DNA from 2 places in the Shewanella zhangzhouensis genome. Region 2 is predicted to be linked to the other one. Evidence: predicted binding sites of a transcription regulator. Region 2 holds the regulator's gene; the other holds the start of a gene.
What was found. Region 2 encodes sigma-54, which starts transcription at its own class of promoters, with help from an activator protein. Its sites were predicted from a motif close to GTTGGCACGNNNNTNGNNT; they were not measured.
Positions count from the first base shown of each region.

Region 1: the regulator sigma-54 is predicted to act here: its motif matches at 1,358-1,376, upstream of fliE (flagellar hook-basal body complex protein FliE).

Region 1 covers NZ_CP080414.1:2,925,800-2,929,280, forward strand. The annotation lists gene fliF (flagellar basal-body MS-ring/collar protein FliF) at 1-932, opposite strand, end outside; gene fliE (flagellar hook-basal body complex protein FliE) at 969-1,304, opposite strand; gene K0H63_RS12810 (sigma-54-dependent transcriptional regulator) at 1,428-2,768, opposite strand; gene K0H63_RS12815 (sensor histidine kinase) at 2,761-3,481, opposite strand, start outside.
Region 2 covers NZ_CP080414.1:3,837,511-3,840,991, forward strand. The annotation lists gene lptA (lipopolysaccharide transport periplasmic protein LptA) at 1-96, shown strand, start outside; gene lptB (LPS export ABC transporter ATP-binding protein) at 93-824, shown strand; gene K0H63_RS16925 (RNA polymerase factor sigma-54) at 936-2,417, shown strand; gene hpf (ribosome hibernation promoting factor) at 2,448-2,735, shown strand; gene ptsN (PTS IIA-like nitrogen regulatory protein PtsN) at 2,738-3,181, shown strand; gene rapZ (RNase adapter RapZ) at 3,178-3,481, shown strand, end outside.

The sequences.
Region 1 (3,481 bases), 910 kb from region 2:
CCCATGTTGGCTTCACCGTTGGTTTGGGTTTCCAGGGTCATTTCGCTGCGCACCGCTGGCAGATCAGGGTTGAAACGCTTGGACGTTTGTTCCACGGCAGTAAAGTCCATGGTCACATCCACCTGGGAGGTGTAATTTTCCGGCCCCAAAATGGGCATCAGTATGGCATCAACCTTGGCGCGGTATTCGGCTTCTTTTTGTTTGACGAGCTCGAGCTCACGGCGGGCACGGGCAGAAGCCCCATCCTGACTGCCGGAGTTCAGCAAACGACCGTTGGAGTCGGTTACCGTCACCCGGGTAGGCTCGAGCCCCTGTACGGCGGACGCCACTATGTCAACTATGGCATCCACTTCTTCCTGCCCGAGACCGCCACGACGACTGGTGACCACCACAGTGGCACTGGCCTTGGACTGGTTACGGGCAAACACGTTTTCTTTGGGCAGTGCCAGAATCACCTTGGCGCGGCTGACGCTTTTCAGCTCTTCGATAGTACGGGCGAGATTTTGCTCCTGGCTGTGTTTGAGTCTGGCCTGCTCCAGACGTTGACTCACGCCAAAGCCCATGTCCTGACTCAGAAAATCCTGATTGGTGGTACTTGCAGCATCCACACCGTTACGACTCAGCAGCAGCCGAATGTCCTGATACTTGTCTTCGGGGACCCGCAGCACATCAAAATCCACCTGATAGGGGATTTTGTTTTTGTCGAGCACATCCAGCACCTGGATCATTTCCTGGGCTTCAAACTTACCCAATGGACGGTATTCGGGTTCCTGTGCCCACATCATCACAAACACCGCCAATGCCAAACAGATGGCAAGGGCCAGGATCATAGTGACCTGTCTAAGCATGTCGGCGCCACCGAGGTTACCCAGCACCCCGGATTTATTTTCCTGCTGTACACCGCTCATGCCGCTGTCGGTGCTGACAATCATATCTGTGCTCACGTTCAGTATCCTTCAGTGGCCGCCTTAAACGGGCATGCTCATGATTTCTTTGTAGGCTTCGACGAGCTTGTTGCGCACCTGCACTGTCGCCTCAAAGGCGACACTGGCCTTTTCGCGGGCGATCACAGTATCAGACAGGGTCACGCGGGTATCGCCCATGTCCAGTCTGGTTGCCAGACTTGAAGAGCTTTGCTGCAGCTCGTTCACATGGCCTACTGCGTTGGCGAGCAAACTGGCAAAGTCAGCTCCGCTGGTGTTACCAACCTGACGAAGCGGCTGAGGCTCAATGCCCATGGAAGGATTGAGTTCGCCCTGGAGTTTCTGCATTTCCTGCATGAATGAAGATGGACCTATTTGCATATGCTGCTCCCTTCGCCATGAAATTGACGGGATAAATCGCTGATATCGGGGTACTGCAAAAGGCTTGCCAATAAACTAAAAAAGCAGGCTAAGCCTGCTTTTTGTGATGTTTTTGCCCAAATATCAGGCAGGTAACTGAATACCCATTTCCCGCATTCGGGCCATCTTGTACCTCAGGGTTCTGGCACTGATCCCAAGCCGCTCAGCCACCAATTTACGGCTGCCGCGACACTGGCTCAGAGTTTCAAGGATAATCACATGCTCCTGTGCCTTGAGCTCATCCCCCAGCCCTTCGGGCTCGGCCTTGATAGCTGTCTCTTCGTGGGTGATTTGGTTAACATCCATGGCATCAATAATGATGTCCTGCACACCAATCTTAACGCCGGCGGACAGTATTAATGCCCGCTGCACCACGTTATCGAGTTCTCTGACATTCCCCGGCCAGCGATGTGCCAGCAATCTGCGACAGGCTGCTTCGTCAAATTCGGGAACTTCAGTGCCCAAACGCTCTGCATGGCGTGCCAGCAAATGCCGTGCAAGTGGCAGGATATCTTTGGGGCGCTGATTCAGTGCCGGCCAGGTCAATGGGAATACGTTGATACGGTAATAGAGATCCTCACGGAAATCGCCCCGCTCTGCCATGGCTTTGAGCTCACGGTTGGAGGTGGCAAGTACACGCACATCCAGCTTGATTGTTTTACGGCCACCGAGACGCTCAACTTCCCGCTCCTGCAATACCCGCAGCAACTTGGCCTGCAATCCCAGATCCATTTCGGAGATTTCATCCAGCAGCAGGGTGCCCCCCTGGGCCTGCTCGAATTTTCCGGGGCAGGCCTGATAGGCACCGGTAAAGGCGCCTTTTTCGTAACCAAACAGCGTGGCTTCGAGCATGTTTTCGGGAATAGCAGCGCAGTTGATGGCCACAAAGGGACCGTCTGAGCGCAAACTTTGTTTATGGATATAGCGGGCAAGCACTTCCTTACCCGAACCTGAGGGCCCCAGGATCATCACAGAAGCCTCGGATTTTGCGACCCGTCCGGCGAGAGCCATCAGCGCCTGACTTCGCTCGTCGGCCACCACAGGTGCGCCGGTATCGGCTTGTGCAGGCATGTATCGACTGACCTGATTAAGCAGCACTTCGGGTGAAAACGGCTTGGCGAGATAATCCACCGCACCGAGTTTGATGGAACTCACGGCGCTGTCTATGGTGGCAAAGGCCGTCATCAGCAATAACGGAACCTTGGGATGATGCTGCCGCAAGTAGGCCAAGAGCCCCATGCCACCTATGCCTTCCATCTGCACATCGCTGATGACCATATCAAAACGTGATTCCTTCAACGCAAGAATGGCTTCTTCGGCGCTGGGAAGCGCCACACAGTCAAACTGCGCCAGCATCAGGGTGTCAAGCAGCGCCTCACGCAGAGATGCATCGTCCTCGACAAGTAGCAATCTGCCTTCAGGCATGGCTAACCTCCTTTACTGAATCTTCTGAAATCACGGGGAATTTAAGCATCACACTGCAGCCTCGATTGGCAGCGCATTGCATTTTCAGCTCACCACCATGGTTACGCACCACTGTCTGTACCACGGCTAAGCCAAGGCCTGTGCCCTGTGCCTTGGTCGTAAAAAAGGGTTCCATCACCTGCTGCTCACTGCCGGATTCCAATCCTTTACCATCATCCACTACCGCAAGCACCAGACGTCCGTCCTGTATGCTGCCATGGAGCAGTATGTGGCGGGCGCCTGCTTCAAGGCTGTTCATCAAAAGATTATTAATGGCTGAGCTCAGTGCACTCTGGGAGGCCGCCATCATGGCGCCAAAGGATTCATCCTGAAACCGCACTGCACAGCCTTTATCGGTGGCGATGGGCTCACAGGTTGCCAGCACCGGGGCAATGATGTCTGCCAACGGCATGGGAGACATGGGCGCTTCCACTTTGCCCCTTGCCATCAACAGCATGTCGTTGACCTGTCGCTCCAGCTCATTCAGCCTGTCCACCAACTTTTGTTGGAAACGAGTGCGGGAATCCTGATTGAGTTTGGGACTGGCCAGGTTTGCGGCGTAAAGCAGTGCAGCCGACAGCGGGGTTCTGATCTGATGTGCCAGTGTCGCAACCATTTTGCCAAGGGCCGACAGACGCTGCAGATGAGCAAGGTTACGCTGTAATAAGCGGGTT
Region 2 (3,481 bases):
GACCGGGTTATCACCATCATCAAGCCCGAAAATTACCAGCAGGAGCTGCAGGATAAGGGCACTACTGAGCAACCTCAGCAAGAGAAGCAGCAATGACCCAACTGACCCTGAAGGCCAGTAATCTCGCCAAGAGTTACAAAAACCGCCAGGTTGTCAAAAACGTCAGCCTCACCGTAAATACCGGCCAGGTTGTCGGCTTGCTGGGCCCCAATGGGGCCGGTAAAACCACCACTTTTTACATGGTGGTAGGCCTGGTACAGAGCGACAAGGGCAGCATACACATCAACGATGATGACCTGACGCTGGATCCCATGCACCTGCGCGCACGCAAAGGCATTGGCTACCTGCCACAGGAAGCCAGCATCTTCCGCAAGCTGTCGGTGCGCGATAACATCATGGCTGTGCTGCAGATGCGCAAAGAGCTGAACGCCGATGAGCGTGAAGAGTCGCTGGAGCAGCTGCTGGAAGAGTTCCACATCACCCACATCCGTGACAATCTGGGCATGTCACTGTCAGGGGGTGAACGTCGCCGGGTCGAGATTGCCCGGGCACTTGCCGCCAACCCCAGATTTATCCTGCTGGATGAGCCCTTCGCCGGGGTCGACCCGATTTCCGTTATCGATATCAAAAAGATTATCGAGCAACTCAAGAATCGTGGCCTCGGAGTGCTTATCACCGACCACAATGTGAGGGAAACCCTCGATGTGTGCGAAAAAGCCTATATCGTCAGCCATGGCGATTTGATTGCCGAAGGCACCCCTGCCGAAATCCTCGACAATCAGCAGGTGCGTGCAGTGTACTTGGGTGAGCAATTCAGGCTATAGTTAATTAACAAAGCCCCCTTCTCATATCCGGATAATCAGGGTGGTAAATCACCGGATAACCTGATAGAAAAGCTTTCTACCTGAATAATTTAGTGAAGGATTCGCAGTACAATGAAAGCGTCGCTCCAGCTAAAACTGGGACAACAACTCACAATGACGCCACAGTTGCAGCAGGCCATTCGTCTGCTTCAACTCTCTTCGCTTGAACTGCAACAGGAAATTCAGCAAGCCCTCGACGCCAACCCCCTGTTGGAGCTGGACGACGAACTGGGCAGCGATCAGTTTGATGCCGACGGCGGCGATAAAGAATTTGACGACCAGTTCAGCCAGGAGTCCGTCTCAAACGACACCAGTGACAGTGCTTCGCTGGAAACTTCAGACGCTATCAGTCAGCAGTCCATGCCGGACGAGCTGCCAATGGATACCACCTGGGATGAAGTCTTTACGGCCGCCCCCGTTTCCGGTCCCGGGATCCGTGGCGAAGATGATATGCCGTTTCAGGGCGAAACCAGTGAAGGCCTGTACGAACATCTCGAGTGGCAAAAAAATCTCACCCCTTTTTCCGATACCGATCTGGCCATTGCCACTGCCATCATAGATGCCATTGACGAAAAGGGTTACTTAACCCAAAGTCTTGAAGAAATTCTCGAGGCCGTGGGCGATGAAGAAGTCGAGCTTGACGAAGTTGAGGCCGTGCTCAAACGCATTCAACACTTCGACCCCATCGGGGTAGCTGCCCGTGATTTGGCAGAGTGCCTGCTCATTCAACTTGGTCAGTTCCCGGCGGATACCCCCCATCTGGACAACGCCAAGCTGCTTATCCGTGACCATTTGGATCTGATTGCCAACCGCGACTTCCGTACCCTGATGCGTAAAACCCGCCTCAAGGAAGAAGAACTCAGGGATGCAATCATCCTCATTCAGGGGCTGAACCCCCGTCCCGGTGAGTCTGTGACCAGCACCAAGGATGAGTATGTCATTCCGGATGTCTCGGTCAGTAAAAAAAATGGCCGTTGGGTTGTAGAGCTTAATCCCGATTGTATGCCTAAACTGAGTGTGAACCAGCAATATGCCGCCATGGCACGCACCAGTCGCAACCAGGCTGACAGCCAGTTTATCCGCGGGCATTTGCAAGAGGCCAAGTGGTTTATCAAGAGCCTGGAAAGCCGCAACGACACCTTGCTGAAAGTCGCCAATTGCATAGTGCAGTTCCAGCAGGGCTTTTTTGAGTATGGTGAAGAGGCCATGAAACCCATGGTGCTCAACGATATCGCCGAAGCGGTAGAGATGCACGAATCCACCATCTCACGGGTCACCACTCAAAAGTACATGCATACCCCAAGGGGTATCTTTGAACTCAAGTATTTTTTCTCCAGCCACGTCGGGACCGAAGATGGCGGAGAATGCTCATCTACTGCCATCCGCGCCTTTATCAAGAAACTGGTGGCGGCAGAAAATCAGAAGAAACCATTGAGCGACAGCAAAATGGCGGAACTTCTGGCAGAACAAGGAATCAACGTTGCTAGACGCACCATCGCCAAATACCGAGAAGCGATGCTGATCCCACCGTCGAACCAACGTAAGAGTTTATAACCCACCCAAGGTCTTTGGAGGAAAGTGTCTATGCAAATCAATCTGACTGGGCATCATATCGAAATCACTGATTCACTGCGTAACTACGTAGAGAGCAAGTTCTCCAAGCTTGAACGCCATTTCGAACAGATCAATAATGTCCACGTTGTTCTCAATGTTCAGAAATTGCAGCAAATCGCAGAAGCCAAGCTTCACCTCAACGGTGGCGAGGTATTCGCCACTTCAGAACATGAAGACATGTACGCCGCCATTGACGCCCTAATTGATAAATTGGACCGTCAGGTTATTAAACACAAAGAGAAACTGACCAAACATTAACGATGGAACTAAGTACCATCCTGGCGCCGGAGTGCACTAGCTGTGCCACTCCGGGCAGCAAGAAAAAGGTGCTGGAGCTGATTAGCGATCTCGCTGCTGCCCAGAATCCCTCCCTCTCGTCTCAAGAGATATTCGAAAGCCTGCTGGCCCGTGAAAAAATGGGCAGCACCGGTATTGGCAATGGTATTGCCATTCCCCATGGCCGCATTGGCACTATCGATAAGCCTTTAGCTGTGCTTATCAAGTGTGAAGAAGCCATAGGTTATGACGCCATTGATAAGCAGCCGGTGGACATTCTGTTTGCCTTGCTGGTGCCATCGGACCAGTGTCAGCAACATCTCAGCACCCTGGCCGCCATGGCCGAAAAGCTGAATGACAAGCAGATCCTCAAACAGCTGCGCAAGAGCCACGATGAAAAGGAACTTTACCAGGTAATCATCGGATGAAACTCGTTATAGTCTCCGGGCGCTCTGGCTCCGGAAAGTCGGTAGCCCTCAGGGTCCTGGAAGACTTGGGCTACTACTGCGTCGATAATTTGCCATTGCAGCTGATTGGGCCCTTGCTTGCCCAGCTCAAGGGCAATAACGACAAGGTCGCCATCAGCATCGATATCCGCAATATGCCGGAGCAGGAAAAGGCCCTCGAAAAAGAGCTGGCAAGGCTCCCGGAAGGCGTAGAGCTCACCAGCTTTTTCCTCAACTCCAGCGACAAGGTACTGCTGAAACGCTACAGCGAAACCCGCCGTT